Regions from separate parts of the Dielma fastidiosa genome, predicted to be linked through region 2. Evidence: a T-box and tRNA genes for the amino acid it is inferred to sense, from the RefSeq annotation. Region 2 holds a T-box; the other holds one or more tRNA genes.
What was found. The T-box of region 2 lies ahead of leuS (leucine--tRNA ligase). A T-box ahead of a tRNA ligase gene usually reads a tRNA of that ligase, here a tRNA-Leu.
Positions count from the first base shown of each region.

Region 1: it encodes a tRNA-Leu, which carries the amino acid that the T-box ahead of leuS (leucine--tRNA ligase) is inferred to sense. The anticodon was not compared.

Region 1 is NZ_QRQL01000001.1:209,267-221,275, forward strand. It holds gene DWZ33_RS01110 (type II secretion system protein) at 1-242, opposite strand, end outside; partial or broken gene DWZ33_RS01115 (type II secretion system protein) at 288-641, opposite strand; gene DWZ33_RS01120 (putative RNA methyltransferase) at 1,002-1,781, opposite strand; gene DWZ33_RS01125 (leucine-rich repeat protein) at 1,775-2,488, opposite strand; gene DWZ33_RS01130 (hypothetical protein) at 2,546-2,833, opposite strand; tRNA gene DWZ33_RS01135 (tRNA-Leu) at 2,962-3,048, opposite strand; tRNA gene DWZ33_RS01140 (tRNA-Cys) at 3,052-3,125, opposite strand; tRNA gene DWZ33_RS01145 (tRNA-Leu) at 3,153-3,239, opposite strand; gene DWZ33_RS17910 (ABC transporter substrate-binding protein) at 3,363-4,436, opposite strand; gene DWZ33_RS17915 (ABC transporter permease) at 4,433-5,230, opposite strand; gene DWZ33_RS01155 (ABC transporter permease) at 5,230-6,069, opposite strand; gene DWZ33_RS01160 (ABC transporter ATP-binding protein) at 6,073-7,650, opposite strand; gene DWZ33_RS01165 (helix-turn-helix domain-containing protein) at 7,666-8,199, opposite strand; gene DWZ33_RS01170 (ABC transporter permease) at 8,366-9,688, opposite strand; gene DWZ33_RS01175 (COG1361 S-layer family protein) at 9,691-11,559, opposite strand; gene DWZ33_RS01180 (ABC transporter ATP-binding protein) at 11,546-12,009, opposite strand, start outside.
Region 2 is NZ_QRQL01000011.1:19,235-31,243, forward strand. It holds gene DWZ33_RS16165 (aldose epimerase family protein) at 1-719, shown strand, start outside; gene DWZ33_RS16170 (galactokinase) at 721-2,007, shown strand; gene DWZ33_RS16175 (substrate-binding domain-containing protein) at 2,087-3,061, shown strand; gene DWZ33_RS16180 (YciI family protein) at 3,160-3,462, shown strand; gene DWZ33_RS16185 (MFS transporter) at 3,692-4,990, shown strand; gene DWZ33_RS16190 (GNAT family N-acetyltransferase) at 5,015-6,064, shown strand; T-box leader at 6,148-6,332, shown strand; gene leuS (leucine--tRNA ligase) at 6,370-8,763, shown strand; gene DWZ33_RS16200 (metallophosphoesterase) at 8,816-9,670, opposite strand; gene DWZ33_RS16205 (transcription repressor NadR) at 9,779-10,297, shown strand; gene DWZ33_RS16210 (PTS sugar transporter subunit IIC) at 10,381-11,385, shown strand; gene DWZ33_RS16215 (class I SAM-dependent methyltransferase) at 11,459-12,009, opposite strand, start outside.

The sequences.
Region 1 (12,009 bases), on a different contig from region 2:
CCTAATTTATCCATTACATCTGCTTTAAATACAGCTTCATCAAATTCAGTGTATTTATACTGATAAGATACTTCAACTGCTTTGGCCGCTGACCAAACTGTTCTAGTATTAGCTCTTGCGACCTGCATTTTGGCATCATTTGCATAACCCATAAACTGTGGCACTAAAAATAATGCCAATATCCCCAAGATAGCGATAACTACAATCAATTCGATTAAAGTAAAGCCTTTTTTATTTTTCATAAAGTTACCTCTTAAAAAGAACACACAGAAGTGTGTTCTATAAAATTAATTATTAGGACAAGCAGTGCCACTGAATGTTACGCCATTATACGAACAATTTTCGTAAGTAACACTCGTAATTTTTGTAGGTTTATCATTATTATCAAATACAATTGTAATATTTGCCTTCTTAAAAGAATCTCCTAATTGCTTCGCTGCATCTTCTGTAATATTCAAATCCTTGATATATTCACTCTTAGTTAAGGCAGCATTAGCAGCTGACCATACAGAACGAGTGTTAGCTTTTGCAACTTGTTCTTTTGCATCCTGACTATACCCCATAAACTGCGGTACCAAGAACAGTGCCAAAATACCCAAAATAGCAATAACTACAATCAATTCAATCAATGTAAAACCTTTTTTGTTTTTTTAAATTTTTCATTTTCTTACCCTCCAGTTTTTTTTCATGAAAAACTACCAATTTTTGAGATTGGTATACCCATTACTAACCATATCCTTTAATAATTATATCTCACAAAGGATATAACATCAAGTGATTAAATATAAATAAAACAATAATGCGCACAAACAGACACCTCATCAGCATAAACCTCTAAATTTGACGCAAACACTCTGATTAAGGCTCGTTGAAATATATTATTACATTTATTCATATCGATTAGATTAAAGGCAATAATCTTACGTCTACATTATACAATTTACACAAACTATCGTTAAGTCCCATTCGTTTATCGGTAATGAAATGTCATAATTCGGACATTATTTTTGATATAAATCAATCAAAAAATCGATTTCAGTTGATAATTCGGTTAACGTATTCAAGCGAGCTGCTGATACCTGGCTCGTTTTCCAATAATAAGGCGTCATCATGAATAATGCCTTGATCTGATCATTAGATATTAAATGAATCTGATCTGTTACATTTACTCTTTGAATGTGCGTTAAACCCTTTAATTCAACGCTTTCTTCTTCATTGTCATAAACCTCATCATAAAGCACTTCCTTGAGTCCGTGCAGATGCTTGGCACCCGGCCCTACCTTAATCAGAATACCGCCCTTTTTCAAGATTCGGTTTATCTCATCAACGGGTGTCGGTGCAAAAATATTGACCACACAATCCGCGCTGGCATCACCAATCGGCATATCAAAGATCGAAGCGATCGCATAAATGGTATCCTGATCCAGCTTTGCCGCGGTATTCAATGCCGGTTTGCTTAAATCAAAAGCTATGATTTGATTGCCGCAATCATGAAACTGTCTTGTATAATAGCCCTCTCCGCAGCCTGCGTCAATCAGCATATCCGGCTTTATTTCCTTCAGCAGCTCAATCAGTTTATCAGCCAGCACCTGATAATAACCGGCAGATAAAAACAAGGTTCTGGCATCAACCATTTCCTTAGAATCACCGCTGATTTTCTGATTGCCCAACACCAGATTTACATACCCTTTTTTCGCAATATCATAGGAATGTCTTGCTGAACAGTGATATGTTTTCTCATACCTGACAAGCGGCAGTCTGCATTTGGGACAAACTAACATTGGTTCTTCCCCTTTTCATAATAGATGCCGTCAAAGTCTTCAAAGGTAACTGATTTATAACCATTTTCATCCTTTTCATAGATAATCATATCAAAATGCTCATCAGTATGCATAAATACTGTATTGCCGTTTTTAGTTACAATCTCGGTGAAGTCATCTTCGTTCTGATCATGATTTAATCGTGTATCAAAGATAAAGCTCGATTCCTTCTTTATCTTCCAATATAATTCACCATAGATTGATTTAACTTCAATATAGATGATTTCATCACCTTTTAATGATGCGTTTAATTCAGCAAAAGCATTGGCAATATCGGAAACCACCTCATAACCGTCCGGCAGATCCAAGGAAAGCAGCATGCCGCTGTAACATTTATAGCCAGCATACGGCACTACGATCCGTTTGATTGGATTATTCGCAAAGGCATCCTTCGCTATCCGCGGTATTTCTGCACGTTCAAACACAATTTTCTCGATTTTATTATTCGCGAAAGCACGGCTTTCAATTACCTTCATTTTCTTATGAAAAACAACTTTTCTCAGATAATTGCCGGCAAATGTTTCTTCACCGATCCGTGTTGCTTTTTCACCTAATTCAATATTCATTAAGCTTTTATTCATAAAGTCTGAACCGCTGATATCCAATAAAAAATCACTGAAATAAGCAGTCCCATCCTTTAATAAATAATATTTTTTATCAACTGCCATTTAGATCACACCCTTCTTTCATATTATACCATTTTTTACTATCACGAAGAATGAAAATTATTTTCTTGATAATGGTTTAAGTGTTACCGGTACAAAAACATAAAGAATCAGATATTTAGCCGGTATAAAGCCGGCAATCATGATTATTAGAATAATATATGGGTTATTGATATAATTCACTAATTCCAAAGTAATAGAGCTTAAGACAAGACAGTAGATAATCATAAGCGCGATACTTTTTATCGTATTCAGTTTAACCTCATAATTCCTGCCGCAGTTTGGGCACCGAACCTGTTTATCTGTCATTTTAACTTTCATTTTAGTTTTGCATTGTGGACATTGCATCAGCATCACCTGCTTTCTATTTAATTGTACTTGAATTTAAGTGACTTAGCAACCGGAGGCTGTTTTAAGCACAAAAAAGCTGTAATTTTCAGAGGAACTCCTACTTGTTACAGCTTCTGTCTATCGAATGGTGGGGCCGGGGGGACTTGAACCCCCACGGGATCGCTCCCAACGGATTTTAAGTCCGTTGCGTCTGCCTATTTCGCCACGGCCCCAACTGGAGGTACCAATCAGATTTGAACTGATGATCACAGAGTTGCAGTCTATTGCCTTACCACTTGGCTATGGTACCATACCTATTTAATTGTTTTACAATGAATGGTGGGGCCGGGGGGACTTGAACCCCCACGGGATTGCTCCCAACGGATTTTAAGTCCGTTGCGTCTGCCTATTTCGCCACGGCCCCAAAACTTTTCATTGCTCGTCTATTATATTAAATTTAATCAGAAAATGCAACAGCTTTTCACACTTTTTTAGAAAAAAAGAGCAAAAACATTTCTGTCTCTGCTCCCCTTTTATCTATTCAGTTTTATTGAGCCTTTACTTTAAGCCATAATTCAGCCAGTTTGCTGACCATTTCCGCATTATAAACAAAGACTTCATCTTTAGCATAACCAACTCTTGGCAGATAGGCTTCATTGTCTTCATATAAGCCGCCTGGCGCTGTCATATCATCTAATACTTCCTGATTGCTTGATGCATAGCCAACTTCTTCAGAATTGCCGTATGATGCTTCATAAGTCAACACATAGTTGATAAATTCATTAGCTAATTTAGGATTCTTGGCATTCGCTGGAATAACCATGCCGTCAGACCAGATATTTGTTCCCTCATTCGGCTGGAAATAACGCATATCTTCATTTTCAGAAAGAATATAAGCAGCATCGCCTGAGTAAACAACCGCAAGATCCTTCATGCCATTAACCATGTTGTCAATAACCTCATCGGTAACATAAGCCGGGTCCATTGTATTGTTGATCTGTGACAGCCATTCATAGGCAGCCTGAATTTCAGTATCATCAGAGCTGTTCATTGAATAGCCCAGATTTTTAAGCGCGATCATAAATGAATCACGTTCTGAGTCATACATATAAATGCGGCCCTTGTAATCTGTATCCTGAAGAATAGCATAACCCTCTTTTTCTACTTTTTCACTTGGCACATTGGCTGAATTGTATACAATCCCTACACTGCCCCAGAAATAAGGCGCGGAATAAGTGTTATCTGGATCATAAGGCAGGTTTTTAACCCCCTCTGCCAGATTTGCAAGATTAGGAATCATTGATTTATCAAGCTCCTGAAGCATATTTTCTTTAACCAGACGTTCAATCATGTAATCGGAAGGAACCAGTACATCATATGAATCACCGGCCTGTAATTTAGTATACATTTCTTCATTGGAATTAAAGTATTCTACAACGACCTTTACACCAAACTCTCTTTCAAAATCAGGAATTAAATCTTCACCCATATAGGCACCCCAGTTATAGAGCTTTAATGTATCTGAACCATATTTTTCAACAGCATCGCTGGAGCCATTGGAAGAGGAACAGCCGCTTAACAGCAGCATGGCGCTTGTTAGTACAGCAAGTGTTTTTTTCATATTCTCTTTTTCTCCTTTTTATCTTTTAAAAGTGGTACAACATTGGCTAAAATCAGTCCAATGGTAATAATAACGATAATAATTGTCGATAATGCATTGATGGATGGATTGATGCGTTTTGACATCGTCCATACCAGCGTTGAAATATTGTTGACGCCATTGCCGGTAACGAAATAAGAAATAACAAAGTCGTCAAATGACATTGTAAAGGCAATTAACGCGCCGGATACGATTCCCGGCATAATCTGCGGTACGATGACCTTTGTCAATGCCTGCCATGGTGTAGCGCCTAAATCCATTGCCGCTTCCGTAAGGTTTGGATCAAGTGTTCTCAGCTTTGGTGTGACGCTTAATATTACATAAGGAATACAGAACATAATATGCGCCAGCAGCAAAGTGACAAAGCCTTTTTCTATCCCTTTGATTGATGCAAAGAGCATCAGCAGGCCAACTGCGGTAACAATTTCCGGGTTCATAATCGGCAGATTGTTGATTTGTTCGACAATATTCTGTACGATCCTTTTTGATTTAGATAAACCAATCGCGGTAATCGTACCGACGATGGTTGATACAACCGTGGCAATAATCGCGATGATAAAGGTATACCAAATGGCTTCCATCATCGTGCGGTCGGCAAACATTTTTTCATACCAGCGCAATGAGAAGCCGCTGAAATGAGTTAATGATTTAGTTTCATTAAATGAGAAGAAAATCGTATAAATAATCGGCAGATAGAAGAATATCAGCATTAAAACAATATAAATATTGAAAATAGGCTGTTTCTTTTTCTTCATTAGATACGCCCCCTTCCATTCGACGGGTCTTTATCTACTTTCTTAGTCAGATACATCAGGAACATGATGATGACCGCTAAAATCAAAGACAGTGCCGATCCGGCATTCCAATCGCCGGATTTCAGGAATAAGGTTTCAATAATATTTCCGACGTTGGAGAATTTACCGCCGCCGATCAATGACGTAATGGTAAAGGTAGATACCGCCGGTAAGAAAACTAAGGTAATACCGCTGACTACACCCGGCAAAGATAAAGGCAGGGTGATTTTTCTGAATGCCTCAAGCGGTGTCGCCCCTAAATCACTGGCAGCTTCCAGATAGCTTTTATCCATTTTAGTCAGTGATGTATAAATCTGCAGAATCATAAACGGAATAAAATTATAAATCATAACAAAGACAACCGCTGCCTCAGTATGAATCATTTTTACCGGGCCAATGCCAATCAGCCCCAGCAAGGTATTAAACAAGCCGTCATCCTGAAGCATTCCCATCCACGCATACGTTCTTACTAACATATTGATCCACATCGGCAAGGTAATCAGCAGTACCAAAAGAGTCTGCGTTTTTTCATTGCAGCGTGAGATCGCATAAGCCGCCGGATAGCCAAGCAGGATACAAAAGAAGGTTGTCACTACGGCAATCCGCATTGAACGGATCAGCACATCGATATAGATTGGTTCCACAAAGAATTTAGCAAAATTATCCAAGGTAAAATTCAAGGTTACAACACTGTTCCCTTCCTTGGTAATGCCATACATAAAGATAAACAGCATCGGTATAACGATCATGACCGACATCCATACAATGTATGGAATCGTCATCTTTCTAAACTGCTTCATAGCTTAATAGCTCCCTGACTTACTCATGATATGAATATCTTCAGGCTCAAATTTAAGACCGACAACACTGTCAACTTCGGCATAATCTGTCGTATCTACCTTATATTCATAACCACTCGTTTTAAAGGTCACATAATAAGTTCCAGGTACAATCGTTTCCGGATCAAAATCATAATCAACAGTGGTAATTTCTACTTTAATATCTTCATCAAGATCCCATGCCTGCGCGTTTGCCCAGATTTTTAAATCAGTATCCAAGGCGACACTGTCCTGAATCTCATCTACTTTTTTAAAGAAATTCTCAGCGAAAATCTCTTCGCCGTATTCTTTAGATACCACGCGGTTTTGATCCTTAACAATCATATTAACTGTAACGGAAGTACCGTTTGAGGTTGAGAAGGTAACCGGATAAGTTCCCTTTTCAGGTTTAATATCATATTCAACCTTACTGATTGAGATTGATTCTTCCTCATCATCCATACTCCATGCCTGCGCGTCAGCACGGGCAATGATTTCCGCGTCTGTTAATTCCTTTACGTCCTCAACATCCAGATAGAAAACATTGGCACTCATTTTTTCACGGGCTGATTCATTAATTACCGGCCGATCATCCGATACATGCATCTGTACTGTGATACTTGTACCTGATTTAGTTTCAACAATAATTTCATAATGCACACCCTTAAATAAAACTGATTTTACAATACCGCGCAGCTTGCCCTGACTTTTAGGTACAATATCTAAATCCTCAGGACGAATTACAACATCAACCTTTTCATTAGGTTTAAAGCCGAAATCCACACAGGTAAATTTCTTATCTTCAAACATAACCTCATAATCTTTTGTCATAACGCCGTCTACAATATTACTTTCACCAATGAAGTTTGCGACATATTCATTGATCGGTTCGTTGTAAATATCTTCCGGTGTACCTACCTGCTGAATTTCACCATCCTTCATAACCACGATCTTATCTGACATTGTCAGCGCTTCTTCCTGATCATGGGTTACAAAAATAAAGGTGATGCCTACTTCTTGCTGGATTTTCTTTAATTCATGCTGCATTTCCTTGCGCAGCTTTAAATCCAAAGCACCCAGCGGTTCATCCAAAAGCAAAACCTTTGGTTCATTGACTAAAGCACGGGCAATCGCGACACGCTGCTGCTGACCGCCGGACATTTCCGTAACTGAACGCTTTGCATATTCCTCAAGATTTACCAGCTTCAGCATACGGTTAACCTTTTGTTCAATTAAGTCTTTAGCTTCTTTCTTTATTTTTAAGCCAAAAGCCACATTGTCATAAACATTCATATGTGGAAATAAAGCGTATTTTTGGAATACGGTGTTGATTTCTCTTTTATATGCAGGCAGTTTGCTGATTTCTTCACCATCAAACATGACCTGACCTTCAGTCTGTTCCAAAAAGCCGCCAAGGATACGCAGCAGTGTCGTTTTACCGCAGCCGCTCGGCCCTAGCAGAGTAACAAACTCGTTTTCATAAATATCTAGATTTATCCCTTTCAGCACTAGCTGACCATCGAATTCTTTTACGATGTTTTTAAATTGAATCAGTGGTTTCATTGCTGCTCCTTTCCACTAAAACAGAGGCGGTGTGGTAATCCACAGCACCTTGGCAACAGCCTGACTTTCATTTTTTAAATAATGACTGTTGGTTCCGTTAATATAAAAAGTTTCCCCTTTTCTAACTGTAAATTCACTTTCACCATCAACCAGAACGATCCGGCCGCTCAGGACATAACCAAACTCTTCCCCGTCATGGGGATCGATAACCTGTGAGGTGCCGTTTACTTCCAGTTCAAGAAGGATGGGTTCCATTTCATTCTTTTGGGCATTCGGCACGATCCAATGAACAGTGCTGCCCTCACGCTCATCAACAAAATAATCGTCCTTGGTAAAGACGCACTTCTCATCCTTATCCTCTTGAAAGAAACTAGCCAAAGTTGTTCCCAGCGCCTCCAAAATATCCTCTAAGGTGGCAATGGAAGGTGACGTCAGATTTCGTTCAACCTGTGACAGAAATCCCTTGGTCAGCTCACTTCTTGAAGCCAGCTCCTCAAGCGTTAAACTATTTTTAATGCGCAGCTGCTTCAGCTTATGTCCGATATCCACCAAACCCCTCCTTTTGTTTAGCAATAGTAAACTTAATGTTTTTCATTTTCAAACAATACTATTATACCCAATTCGTTTTGAAATGCAATACTAATTAAACAAAAAGTTTTATTTATTAAACAAAAGTTTCAGACAAAGAAAAAAGACTGCCGAAGCAGTCTTCTGTTTAGTCCTGTTTAATTGCAGATAATGCTGAAATACTTACCGCACGGTTGGCAGGATAAATACCTGACAACAGTCCTACCAGTGTTGAGAACAGCAATGCTCCCACCACCAGCCACCAAGGGATTACCGATGTAGAACCGATGCCGCCCTGCAGGGCACCATAGATGTCCTGACTGCCGCCGCCGCCAAACGTATTAATCAGATAGGAAACGCCATAGCTGACACCAACGCCAAGCACACCGCCCAAGAAACCAATCGTTCCGGCTTCCATTAAGAACACTGTACGGATATCACTGATAAAGCAGCCCAGTACCTTCATAACACCAATTTCACGTGTACGTTCATAAATTGACATCATCATTGTATTCATAATACCTAAAGCTGCAACCAATAAGGAAATAGCACCTAATGAACCAAGCATCAGCTGATCTTTCTGAGCCTTCTCCTGCATCGGCTTACGAATCGTTTCCATGGAATTGGTTGTATAGCCCATTCCCTGAATAACCTCTTCCACCGCCGCGACATTGTTCATATCATCGACTTTAACCGTCACACTGTCATAGCTCTTTTTCGCATCCTTGTTAACAGTAATATTATTCAATTTGTTATATTCATTCTCTAACTTTTTCAAATAATCGACACTCACAAAGACACCCCAGCCGCTGGACGGACTCTTACTCCAATCCTGTTCCATCGTACCGCCATAAACTAAATCAAATTCTTTAGGCTTTTTATTTTCTTTCTGTGAACTTACGACAAACTTCATCTTATCCTTGTTTGGATCAACGAAAGGATCTTTGCCTGATCCTTCATAAACTCGGTTATTAGAACGTTTTTTCGTATTATAGAAATCATAAACCGCCGAAGAACTGAAATAAACCGTATTTTCCTTTACACCCTCTTCACCGGGCCACGAACCCTCTGTAAGCTTATAACCTAAAGCCTCAAGATCATTCAGTGAAACACCGTAAATCATACTGTCATACATATATTTACCGCTGGTAATACTGATTGATCCCCAATTGCTCAATTGATAAGCAGGGGTTAAAGCTACTACATGATCCAGCTCGCGAAACTTTTCCAGCATGGCATCATCCAGCGGATCTATATCCGGTGAAATACCATAGGAATTCACATTGATGATTGTTAAATCACCCATTTGTGACAATGCTTCTTCCTGAGCCTGCTGCATGCCTACGCCCAATGAAACGGTGATAATGATTGCACATGTTCCGACAACAACACCCACGGTTGTCAGCAGCGTTCTAACCTTTCTTTTATAAAGGTTAGAAAAACACATGATAATCTTATCCTTAATACTCATAATTATTCACCATCTTCTGGGAAATCATCATAAGATTCAGCTTCTTGCAATTTAGACTTAGCCTTTTTCTTTTTAATCACTACATAAGCCACTGCCGCGATACCGCCAACAACAACTACGCCAATCAAGATTTTGCCCCACATCGGCATCCCTTCCGGCTGCGTTGGTTCAGGAATATCCATGCCTGGATCAGGTTCAAAATTCATCGAAATCGCGTCACTGCTGAATTCCTTTTCAACAACTACCGTCTGTCCGTTCGCATCCTCATAAGAGAATTTAATCTTACCCTTAACCGGGCCTTCCTGATTAGCGGTAATATTTACAGAGTAATAATCAGAGTTGCCTGATTCAACATTTCCTACATAGGATCTTGATTCCATCGCGGTCATATTTTCTCCCTCAACAGAAATTTCAAGGTTATTAATTGTAGATTTACCCTTATTTACATAAGAAACATTGATCTGACTTTCCATACCGACATATATCGGCCCCCACATATCGACTTCACCTACTTCAAAGCGATCAGATTGCTTTAATGGAATAGAAATCTGTTCTGTGGAGCTGCCTTCCTGCAGTTCACCCTTAATGACATATTCAAATTCAAAACGAATTTCCAAGCCATAAGATTTAGGGTCAGCATCTGCCTTTGGCATCAAATTGATACTTTGTCCAATTGAACCATTTGGCGCAATACTCTTCACAAAGAATGAGTTACTGGAGCTAGTCGGTGTAAACGCACCGCCGGTTTTCTCATCAGCAACACTTTGAATTGTCATTTTTAAATTCTCAATCGTAATATTACTGCTTGTATTTCTGAATACCATTGATAAATCAAAAGGCTGACCGCCAGTTACCGCTGTACCGCCATAGTCATAGCTGTCAATAACAATTTTAGGTTTACCGTTGAGAGCCGCTTCAGAGCCATCGGCTGATTTAGAAATAAAAGCGAAAATCTTTGATGTAAGCGGTGTATCAATACCATCCGCTGTCACAGATAATTCCAGCATTTGAGAATTCTTATCGATATTCTTGCTGGCAATCATCGGGAAGGTTAATGTCTTTGTTGAATTAGCAGGTAATTCAGGCAGATACATCGTATCGATTGCATTGTTCATCATAATCGTTTCTGTGGTTAAATTGCCGATATTTACATTGACATTCTTAACCGCACCGTTTGATGGATTATTTAATTCTACAGTTAAATTAAAGGCTTCACCGGCTTTGATATTCTGACGGTCAAAACTGTAATTGGTGATTTTCAAACGATTAGCAGGATTGCTGTCAGTGCCGTTGATTTTGATATAGGCATTAACTGTTTCAGTTATCGGATTAGAATTACCAGAATATTTGTAAGTAATTTTAATCGGCACCGTCACCGTACCGCTCTTCGCATCGGAGCTTGCGGAAATACTGGCCTTTAAGATAGCGACCTTGCCCTCAAAACGCTTATCATCCTTTTGGGTTTTCACATCAAATGACTGAATGTCGTTAGCTTCATAGAAATACAAGCCATCCGGCAAGGTGATTTGTGCCTGTTCATAACTGGTTGCTGTCTTTTTAGTCGCGTAGACAATCGGAAATTCAATCACCTTCGATTCACCGGCATTGATCGTCGGTGTGTCATAACCCGGATATAATTTAAAGATGTTGCCGTAAATTGGCGTGTCTGGCTCAGGATCAGAAGGCACTTCTACCTCTTTATAACAATACCACTTTCCATCACTATCTTGTCGAGGTTCTGATCCATATGGACATATCGGTTTAGTATCAGAATCATCTGCCTTCACATTCATCCCCGGCATCATGCTGCCCATCATCATCAATGACAGCATCGCCGCAGCACTCTTTAATAGAAATTTATTTTTCCTCATTGCTTTTTCCCTCTTCATTCTTTTTCTGATCCTTAACCTGTTTTGCAGTTTCAGAATCTTTCTCTCTTTTAGTCTTCATAATCGATTCATTAGGTTTATCTGATTTTATATTTCCATCAAGTAAATAAATAATTCGATCTGCATAAGACGCAATTTCCTGATCATGGGTAACAATAATCAAGGTTTCCTTATATCGCCTTGCCATATCGATCATGATTTCCATAACCTCAATGGTTGTATGACTATCCAGATTTCCTGTTGGTTCATCCGCATAAACAATTTTAGGCCGGGCAACGAATGCTCTGGCTATACCTACACGCTGCTGCTGACCGCCGGACATCTGTGAAGGCTTATGCCCCATACGTCCATCTAGTTTTACCGCTTTCAGCATCTCTATCGCATAGTGATTCCGTTTCTTTTTACTCATGCCTCTAAACATCAAGGGCATTG
Region 2 (12,009 bases):
CTAATCATCTGCATGGCGGTATTGATAATTTTTCATCGAAGTTTTTTGATGCCGCGATTGAAAATGACAGTCTGTGTTTGACCTATGTTTCCAAAGATATGGAAGAGGGATATCCAGGCAATCTGACGCTGAAGGTAATCTATACATTAAGCGGCAGTCAGCTGAAAATCGTATACCGCGCAATCAGTGACAAGGATACGGTTTGCAACATCACTAATCACACTTATTATAATCTGTGCGGTGAGGGCAGCGGCGATATCGGCGCCCATCTGCTGCAGATTAAGGCAGACCGTTTTGTAGGCTGTGACAGTGATGGCTTGGGCGGTGAAATCCTTGATGTCAGCGGGACACCCTTTGATTTCAGAATGCCGCATCCAATCGGGGAGCGGATCTATGATGAGGATATCCAGCTGAAAAATGGCTGTGGCTATGACCATCACTTCATTTTTAATGATGATCACGATCAGGTCTTACTTCGGGAAGAGCATTCCGGCCGGCAGATCACTTTTTCTTCAACCCAGAACGGCGCGCAGATTTATACAGCTAACTGGTTTAATGAAGAACACGGCAAAGGCGATTCAATTTATAATTACCGCGGCGGTGTGGCAATTGAATGCCAGCAGATGCCGGATGCAATCAATCGTGAGGGTCAGCCTTCATTGTTAAGAGCGAATGAAGAATATTATCAGGAAACAACATGTACATTTGAGGTGAAATAAAATGAAAAAAATCAGCGTATTAAAAAATGAAATTTTAAATGGAATGCATGATGAGCGTTTAAGAGAAATTTATCTTTGTGATGATGCGGGACTGACAAATCAAAAGCAGCGTTATGTGCAGCTGCTCCATCGTTATGAGACTTTATATGGCGATGAAGAAGCGGCAATCTATTCAGCACCGGGCAGAAGTGAGGTCAGCGGCAATCATACGGATCATCAGTTTGGTAAAGTGCTGGCGGCTTCCATTAATCTGGATGCAATCGCAGTTGTGTCAAAGCGCGATGATGATGTGATTCAAGTTTATTCATCAGGCTTCGAGATTGCCCCGGTGGATCTTAAGGTACTGGCGGTACAGCCAAATGAGGCTGGCCGATCAGAAAGCTTGATCCGCGGCGTGGCAGCTCGTTTAAAGGCGTTGAACTATCAAATCGGCGGTTTTAATGCAGTCATGACTTCCAATGTTTTAAGCGGTTCAGGTTTATCCTCCTCAGCGGCATTTGAGGTATTGATGGGAACCATTCTCTCCTATTTATATAATGAGGGAGCTATTGATCCAGTATTGATTGCTCAGACTGCGCAGTATGCGGAGAATAATTATTTTATGAAACCATGTGGTTTAATGGATCAGTGTGCATGTTCAGTCGGTGGTTTTATCGCCATTGATTTCTTTGATAATCAGCATCCGATCGTAGAAAAACTGGATTTTGATTTTTCTAAGACGGGTTATAATTTGTGTATTACGGATACGCGCGGTGATCATGCGAATCTGACCGATGAATATGCGGCTGTGCCGGCGGAAATGAAGGCTGTGGCAAAAGCGATGGGTCATGAAGTGTTAAGTCAGTGCTCTGAGGATGAATTTTATGCGGCCCTGCCTGAATTGCGGAAGCAGCTTGGCGACCGTCCAATTCTGAGAGCGATTCACCTGTTTGCGGAAAATAAACGGGTTGATGAACTGAAAAAGGCACTGCATGCGGGTGATATTAATGCCTTTATTGATTTGATTAAGGCAAGCGGCCGCAGCTCAGCGATGTATCTGCAGAATATTTATGCGAATTTTGAGGCTAATAATCAGCCGGTATCCGTGGCGCTTGCGGTTTCTGATCATCTGCTTGAGGGTAAGGGCGCATGGCGTGTTCACGGCGGCGGTTTTGCCGGTACGATTCAGGCCTTTGTTAAGAATGAAGATGTAGAGACCTATTATAATGCGATGGAGCATCTGTTTGGTGAAGGCAGCTGCTATATCTTAAAGGTAAGAAATATCGGCGGCTGTCAGGTGCTTGATTAAAGACAGACCCTCATGTCCCAATGACTCAAGAAAATGGTATAATAGTCATGCTGATGCGAGTCATTAAGAGGAGGACATCATGAAAAAGTTAGAAAAAGCACTGTTGGCCTTGCTGCTGCTGGCCGGCATGGGCGGCTGTACCAAGAAGGAAGCGCCAAGTCAAGAAACAGTGAAGAATAAAACTAAGGTATGCGCTTCAATCAATCGTGAGGATGCTAAGGCAGAAACTTTGGTCGAGATTGAACTGAAAGCTGCGTTTGCTGAATTGGCTGACACTTTGCCAACGGAATTGAGCTTCTATAATGTCAGCAAGGATCAGGCGGCTCAGAATACGGCGGTTGATACGATGCTGAAAGAGAGCTGTGCTGCGGTTATCATTGAGCTTGTTGATATTGCTGCCGCGCAGCCGATTATGGAAAAGCTTCAGGCGGCTGGCTTGCCGTTAATTTATATTGAAAACGATCCGGGTGATGAAATACTCAACGCCTATGCGGATAAATCAACGTATATCGGCCCGGATATTCAGAAAAACTATGTGCTGCAGGGTGAGATCGTCGCATCGCTGCCTAATACCGGCAACATCAACGGTGATGATCAGGTTTCAGCGGCCATTCTTTCAGTCAGTGAATTAAGCATTGAGAATCAAAATGCCATGCTGAGCGCGGTGGCTGCTAAAGGGGTGCGGGCCGAAATCCTTGAAGCTGCGGTGAGTGAAAACGATCGTGAAAAAGGCAAGGAAGCCGCTGCTCGTTTATTGAAGCGCTATGGTGATGGCTTAGATGTGGTTTTTGCTGAAAGTGAAGCATTGGCTTTAGGTGCTGCTGACGCGATTTCAGCGGCCGGCCGTGAAAATGGCATAAATATTTATTTGATCAGCGGGGAAGACAGTCAGGCTGTCCGCAATTTCATCAATGATACATTGATTGAAGGATCGTTATGGGATGATGTTGAAGCCCGCGCAAAGGCAGCTGCCGAGAGTGTTAAAAAAGCGCTTAAAGGTGAAAGTCTTGGACTTAAAACATTAATAACCAATAAGCTGGCAATGAAAGGGTAAAAGCGCGTTATCGCGCTTTTCTTTTGGGCGCTTTAGTGGCTTGACATATGGTTCTGTGATAAAATAAGAGCATCGTGATAGAAGCCGGAGGAATGAAAATGAAATATTTCTTGGTAGAAGGAATCGTAACGCATCCAGAAAAAATGACGGATTCGCTGATGCAGGCACATCAAGCTTATACGGAAACATTAATGAAAGCAGGGCAAGTTCTTTTTTCTTCTTTAAAGAGTGATATGAGCGCTTCAGTAACCGTAGTGAAAGCTGAAACATTACAAGCGGTTCAGACATTTTACCATCAGGAACCCTTTTATAAAAATGATGTGCTTACTTATTCAATTACTGAATTAGCTGTTCATTATCATGCATCTGATACAGAGCATTGGTTTCAAGCAGCGGACTAAATCAAAAACAAGGTGTGCGTTTCGCATGCTTTTATTTTGTTTACTTACTAACAAGCTGCCTGTATAATAAAGCTATCATACAATTTGAGGAAAGGATCATTTTATGAAACTAACTATTGCAGCTGCTCCGTGCATCGCCTAAATGCGGATATCAATGCATGGAGAGTATAAATTAAGTATCCGCTAGGGGCTTTGCACTTTAATCATTATTAAAAAGGAGCAAAGTCAAATGAAAAACTTTAAACAAATTATAAAACAATTACACATATTTCTTTTATTATGGAGTACGCAGTCATTTTCATCATTAGGCAGTTCAATGACTGGATTTGCGCTTATTTTGTGGTCATATGAACAGCATGGCAGTGCCTTGCTGACTTCTTTCTTATCAGTCTGTACTTACGCGCCCTATGTGCTGCTTAGTATTTTTGCCGGGACATTAAGCGATAAATGGAATAAAAAGGTTACCATGCTTTTATGTGATGGAATGGCAGCATTAACAACAATTGTTGTCTTATACTTATTAAATACCCATCAGTTACAGCTGTGGCATCTGTATGTTGTCAATTCTGTCAATGGCATCATGAATGCGCTGCAGCAGCCAGCCAGTGATGTGACAATTACCTTGCTGACACCGCGTGAATTGTATCAGCAAGTAAGCAGTCTGCGCAGCTTTTCTGATTCGTTGATTACGGTTCTGGTGCCGGTAATTGCTTCTAGTCTTTATGCGTTTTTAGGATTGCGGGCAGTGATTGCTTTCGATCTGATTACCTTTATGACGGCTTGGCTTACCTTGATCTTTTTGATCCAAATACCAGCCTTAGAATCAACAAAGCATGAAGCGGCTGAAACTTTTTGGCAGAGTACGAAGCAGGGTCTGCTTTTTCTGAAAACGCATCGGGGTATCTTAGATTTGATTTTATTTCTGGCAATGATCAATCTGGCTGCATCGATGTATCAAGCGGCGCTGCCTGCTTTGCTGCTGTCAAGAAAGGGCGGCGGTGAAACTGTTTTGGGTTTGGTGAATGCTTGCTGCGGCTTGGCGAATCTGGCTGGCAGTGTATATTTGTTATTTAGTAAACCGCCGAAAAGCCGGATTGCTGTCATCTGCAATACATTGCTGTTTTCAATGATGAGTGAAAATCTGATTTTGGCGCTGGGAACTGAACCGTGGATGTGGTGTTTGGGAGCAATCTTAGGCTGGATCTGCATTCCTATCATGAACACCAATCTCGATGTTGTGCTGCGCTCATCCATTCCCGCCGCGATTCAAGGCCGAGTATATTCAGCCCGCAATACGCTTCAGTTCTTTACGATACCGTTAGGTTATTTTCTGGGTGGTTATCTGGTAGATTGGGTATTTGAACCATTTATGGCCGCACAGTCAGAGGGGCTTTTGGTTCAGCTGTTTGGCAGCGGCAAGGGCAGCGGCGCGGCACTTTTGTTTTTGATAATAGCTATTTTAGGCATTGTTACCTGTTTGATTTTCCGTCATGACCGGTATATCTGGCAGCTGGAAAAAACGGAATAAAGCAATCCGATGGGAGGAATAATTTTGATTACAATCAGAATGATGGCAGGCGATGAAGTAAAGCCAGCTTTAAAGTTAGCAAGAAAAGCGTTTGCCGGTATTGAGTGTTTATTTATCAGCAAGCCCAAAACGGGAATCGTGGCATTGATTGATAATCAGATCGTCGGCGGTGTTTTTGTGAAACAGATTTCGATTCAAAACGGCAGTCTTGGCTATCTTGATACTGTTTTTGTTGATCCGGCCTATCAGGGACAGGGCATTGGCCGGCAGCTTGTAGCCGCCGCCAGCGATTATCTCTTACAGCAGGGCTGTCAAGTGCTCAGCGGTATTGTAAAGGATGATAATGTCGGCTCATGGCAGTCTTTTCTGGACAGCGGTTATAAAAGGGTAAGCTTAAAGAAGGCAGCACATCATTTAGGCATGGATGGAATGCTTAAGCAATATTTTGTCACTCCCTTATTTGCCTGCAACGGCATGGAATTATATCTGAATGTGAAAACAGCCCCGCTTGATGCAAAGAAGGTACATTCTCTGCCGCAGATTATCGCTTATTTAGGTCTTAATGCGGTTTTAATGCTGGCTGCTTATTTCAATCATCAGCCCTTTAATCTGTTCTTATGCATCTATCTGCTTTTACTGGCCGGCGGTGTGCTGTTTGGCTGGCTGGGCAGCTGTCTGACAAAAAGAGAATGGTATTTCCGTCTCAACAGCGGCGGCGCAGTGCTTGTTGCTTTCATTAATTTTGTCGGCGGTTTATATCCGATGATAGGCAGCTGGTACCCAAAACAATATGAAAATACACCGGCTTTCAGAAAAGCTATGGGCATCACAGCGCTGTGTGAATGGTGTTTCTATCTGGCTATTACCCTGCTGGCTTTTCTGATGGCAAACCAAGCTTCAATTTTTAAGCTGACCGCATCTTTAGGAAGTGTTTTCCTGCTATATCGGATAATAGCGGTATATCCCTTTGAATCCTATGGCGGCAAGCGGGTCTATCAGTGGCATAAAGCTGTTTTTCTGCTGATGGCAGGCTTATCGCTTGGCTTAATTCTGATGGTCAACGGGCTGCTTTAAGCATGATTATCAAACATGGATGATTATCCTTAAATTGTCCTTAATCCGTTGACTTAAAGGCTTAAAACTGCTATTATAGTTAAGGAATGGCGATGAATTAGAGTAGTAATGGAAGACAGCATTAAAGAGAGCTGATGGCAGGTGTGAATCAGTATGCGAAATCTGTGAACTCGCTAAGGAGCCTTGGCTGATCCGGCGTTATCGGATAAATGAGGGCATGCCTTTAGGCATGAACTAAGGTGGTACCGCGTAATTTAACGTCCTTAGAACAGGACGTTTTTTTATTGGAAAGGAAGGAAAATAAAATGGGATTTAACCACAAGGAAATTGAAAAGAAGTGGCAGAAGTATTGGCTTGAAAATAAGACTTTTGCCTGTGATACATATGATTTCAGCAAGCCGAAATACTATGTGCTGGATATGTTTCCATATCCAAGCGGCAATGGTCTGCATGTCGGACATCCGGAGGGCTATACAGCTACCGATATCATTGCCCGTATGAAACGGATGCAGGGTTACAATGTTCTGCACCCAATGGGATGGGATGCTTTTGGTCTGCCGGCTGAACAGTTTGCCATCAATACCGGTCATCATCCGGCGGCTTTCACGAAGAAGAATATTGATCATTTCCGTGAACAGATTCAAAGCCTCGGTTTTTCTTATGACTGGGATCGTGAAATTTCAACGACGGATCCTGATTACTACAAATGGACACAGTGGATTTTTACTAAGCTATATGAAAAAGGCTTAGCCTATGTTGATGAAATTCCTGTTAACTGGTGCCCAGAATTAGGAACGGTGCTGGCTAATGAAGAGGTAATCGATGGTAAGAGTGAACGCGGCGGCTTCCCGGTATATCGCCGGCCGATGCGTCAATGGGTATTGAAGATTACGGAATATGCAGAACGTCTGCTTGAGGATTTGGATCTTTGTGATTGGCCGCAGTCAACCAAGGAGATGCAGATCAATTGGATCGGTAAATCAACCGGTGCGAATGTAATCTTTAAAATCAAAGATACTGATAAAGAATTTACTGTCTTTACAACTCGCTGTGATACTTTATTTGGAGCTACTTACTGTGTGCTTTCACCGGAGCATCCTTATGTCGATGAAATTACCAGTGCCAAGCAAAAAGCGGAAATTGACGCTTATAAAAAAGCCTGCGCCACGAAATCAGATTTAGAGCGTACAGAGTTAAATAAAGAAAAAACCGGTGTATTTACCGGTGCTTATGCGATCAATCCGGTTAATGGCAAGGAAGTGCCAATCTGGATTTCGGATTATGTATTGGCAAGCTATGGAACAGGAGCTATCATGGCGGTTCCGGCTCATGATACGCGTGACTATGAATTTGCCAAGAAATTTGGCTTGGATATCATTCCGGTGCTTGAGGGCGGCAATATTGAGGAAGCGGCATGGACAGAAGACGGTCTGCATATCAATTCTGAATTCTTAAATGGCATGAATAAGGAAGATGCGATTAATACAATGCTGAAATGGCTTGAGGAGCATCATTGCGGTAATGCCAAAACAACCTATAAATTACGTGACTGGCTGTTTTCACGTCAGCGTTATTGGGGGGAACCAATTCCTATCGTATTAATGGAAGACGGCACTAAGCGCACGGTTGATATCAGTGAGCTGCCGCTGGAACTGCCGGAAACGACAAACTTTAAACCAAATGAAAGCGGTGAGTCACCATTAAGTCACTGTGAAGATTGGCTGAATGTGGAAATTGACGGTGTAAAAGGCAAACGTGAAACAAATACGATGCCGCAGTGGGCTGGCAGCTGCTGGTACTATCTGCGTTATATCGATCCAAAGAATAATGATGCTTTGGCTGATCCGAAGCTGCTGGAGCATTGGCTGCCGGTAGATTTGTATGTCGGCGGTGCTGAGCATGCGGTTCTGCATCTGCTTTATGCCCGTTTCTGGCACAAGGTGCTTTATGACTGCGGTGTAGTGCCTACTAAGGAACCATTCCAAAAACTGTTCCATCAGGGCATGATTCTTGGTGAAAACAATGAGAAAATGTCTAAATCAAGAGGGAATGTTATCAATCCTGATGAAATTGTCGAAGCATTGGGTGCCGATTCATTGCGTGTTTATGAAATGTTTATGGGACCTTTGGAAGCGGCGCTGCCTTGGAGTACAAAGGGACTTGACGGTGCGCGTAAATGGCTGGATCGTGTTTATCGTCTTTATACTGAATCAAATAAGATTGTGGATACGAATGACGGCAGTCTCGATAAGGTCTATCATGCGACCGTTAAGAAGGTAACGAATGATATTGAAACATTGAATCTGAATACAGCTATCTCTCAGATGATGATCTTTATCAATGAATGTTATAAAGCAGAAACGATTTACCGTGAATATGCTGAAGGCTTTGTGAAAATGCTTGCCTGCTTTGCACCGCATCTTGGTGAAGAATTATGGCAGTATTTAGGACATGAAGGAACCATTGCTTATGTGGCTTGGCCAGTCTATGATGAAAGCAAGCTGATTGAAGATGTGATTGAAATCGTCGTTCAGGTTAATGGTAAAATGCGTGGTAAATTCAGCTGCCCGGCTGATGCTGATGAAGCGTACATCAAAGAGGAAGCATTGAAATTAAAACCGGTGCTTGCTCAGATTGAGGGTAAGGAAGTCAGAAAAATTATTGTAATCAAGGGCAAAGTTGTTAATATTGTAGCTTAAAATAAAAGCGAGAATGCTTTATCATCATGTGATGAAGGTTCTCGCTTTTGCTTTATTTATTTGTCAGTCTGATCATGATACACTGCGGCGGGGCAAATAAACGAATATCAAAATCAGTTGTCCCCAAACCATTGCCGACAATGATGACTGTATTATTCACGGTTGTAGTGCCATGCGTATATTTTCTGGCGCCATCCTTGCGGAACAGCGGCCCAAACATCGGCAAAGCAATCTGACCGCCGTGAGAGTGTCCGGCAACCACCAGATCAATGTTGTTTAACGGCAGACTGCCCGCAAGGTCGGGCGCGTGGGTCAGTACAATCGTAAAGTTATTTGTATCAATGTTTTCCATCGCCTTATTGATGTCGGGTTTGCCGCCGATCTGTGAATCAATGCCAATCAGGTTGATTGAATGTGTGGAATCTTTATGTAACAGCACACTGGCATTGTTTAATAATTCAAAATCCGCATAATAGAAGATATTCTGCATACCTTCCTCTAATTGCCTTGAAGCATGGTCGCTTTCACCAAGCACCGCAAATTTACCATAAGGCGCTTCCAGCGTTTTAAGCAGCTGAATCAATTCTTCACGAACGGAATCATTTACGGGTACCTGATCGGGTTTATCGAATAGATCACCGGCAAATAAAATGATGTCAGGACTGGCTTGATTGATTTTTTCAATCATGGCACTCAGCCGTTCTTTATCCATGAAGGAATTATAATGAATGTCTGAAATCAGCGCGATTTTAAGATTGTTGCATTCATCAGGTATTTTATTGGAAATTACTGTCTGATTGACGATATTCACACGCTTCACGGAAACAAATGTACCGTAGAAGATCATTCCGGCAAAGATACAAGCCGCTATCAGCATAACAGATAAAATTTTTATAATTTTTTTCAAGTTGATCATCCTCATTCCTGTCTATTTTAACATAACCGCATGGATATTAAAAGTTGTAAATCAAGGTGTGAGTATGCTACACTAGAAGATGCGAAAAGAGGTAATTTTATGAATGCGAATGAACGCCGTCAGAAAATAATTGAATGCCTGAAACAAAGCCGTCAGGCTGTCAGTGCGTCTTCTCTTGCCAGTCAGCTTGATGTCAGCCGTCAGATCATTGTTGGTGATATTGCACTGCTTCGAGCTGAGGGAATCAAGATTGAAGCGACACCTAGAGGTTATCGAATGGAAGTTATCGCTGAAAGGCCCCGCCGCTGTTTTGCCTGTGTGCATGAGATTGATGATATGGCAGAGGAGCTGTACTGCATCGTTGATAATGGCGGTTATGTGGTAGATGTGATTGTGGAACATCCGATTTATGGGCAGATAATAGGTTCGCTGAGACTTGCTTCACGTTATGATGTTGATCAATTCATGCAGAAGGTAAGGGAAGCGAATGCAAGTATTCTGTCACAGCTGACAGGCGGAATTCATCTTCATACTGTTGAAGCTGAGGATGCGGCATGCTTTGAAAGAATTGAAGCGGCACTTGCTGAACAGGGATATTTAGTAAGAAAAGAACATTGACTTTCATTTTTGGAAGTGTATAATATTAGTCATGTCATGTGTCAAGACACATTGATGTGACTTTTTTTGAAAAGGGGATCTATATGAAACAAATGAGGAAATATATTGATCGATATCTGATTCAGGCAATGTCTTCAATGGCGCTTGGTTTATTTAGTTCATTGATAATTGGCTTGATCTTGTCACAGCTTGCGAAAATTAACTTCTTAAGCTTTCTGCAGCCGTTCGCGGATGTTGCGAATGCTTCTTCACCAGTCATCGGTTCAGCGATTGGTGTCGCTATTGCCTATGGGCTGAAAGTAAAGCCGCTGGTTTTATTTTCAATGTGTATAGCCGGTGCTTTTGGTTATACGGCAGGCGGACCGGTAGGGGCATATGTAGCGGCGGTCATCGGCAGTGAGATCGGTATGCTTGCGGCGGGCAAAACCAGCGTCGATATTATTGTTACACCGATTGTCAGCATTGTATCCGGTTGTCTGGCTGGTCAGCTGATTGGCCCAGCGGTATCGGCATTAATGGCTTCATTAGGAACGATTATTAATAATGCAACGCTGATGTCACCGATTCCAATGGGAATATTGATTGCGGTCGTGGTTGGGATGGTTTTGACAGCACCGATATCCTCCGCTGCTTTATGTATTATGTTAGGCCTTGATGGCTTGGCGGCCGGGGCGGCTGTGGTTGGCTGCAGCGCGCAAATGATTGGCTTCGCAGTGATGAGCTATAAGGAAAACGGCTTCGGCGGATTTATTTCCGTAGGCATCGGAACCAGTATGCTTCAATTTGCCAATATAATTCGTCATCCGCAAATTTGGATTGCGCCAACCTTGGCATCAGCTATTCTTGGCCCGATATCTACAGCGGTTTTGAAAATGAGTAATACAGCGGTGGGCGCAGGAATGGGTACCAGTGGGTTAGTCGGCCAATTTTCAGCCTTTGCGGCAGTGCCTGATGGCGGTGCAACTTTGTTGATTCAAGTCGTGCTGATGCATTTCATCCTGCCGGCGATTCTGACGCTGATCATTCATGAAATTACGATTAAGCTCGGTTGGGTAAAATCAGAATATTTAAAACTTGAAGACTTATAGCAGCGTCTGTTTAAGCTGTGATTAAAGGTTCAATGAAACTTCGTTTTAGAATTAAGACGAGGTTTTTTTAGTTTTATTTTTTTGCTAATACACAAATTGTATCACAATTATCATTATAACTATCTCCAGCCACACTGCTGAAAAAATGAATGTTTCTAAACCCAATACTTTTTAGATTATCATTTAATTCATTCAGTGTAAAAGTATGTTCCCAGACATTATAATAGGAAAATTCATTCTTGGTAGCAACTATATATTGATTTAAAAATGTATTATCTTCTTCATAACGATAAAAAGCATGTAATAATAAATATAAATCTTGATGCCAGAATCCATCCTCACATATTTCCCAATCTTTTCTTTCTTTTTCTTTGGCATATTTTAATGGAGTAAAAACATCAAATAAAAAGATTCCGCCAGGAAGAAGTGAATTATACACATCAACGGTAAGCTTCGTTCTTGCTTCATTGGATAAAACTCCAAAATCGCAAAATATCATAGTGATTAGGTGATATTTATTATTTATGTTAAGCTTAGTGTAATCGCCTTGAATATAATTGATTTTAAGGTGTTTCATACGAGCAGAGTTTCTAGCATATGTGATTGAAAGCTTAGATAAATCAA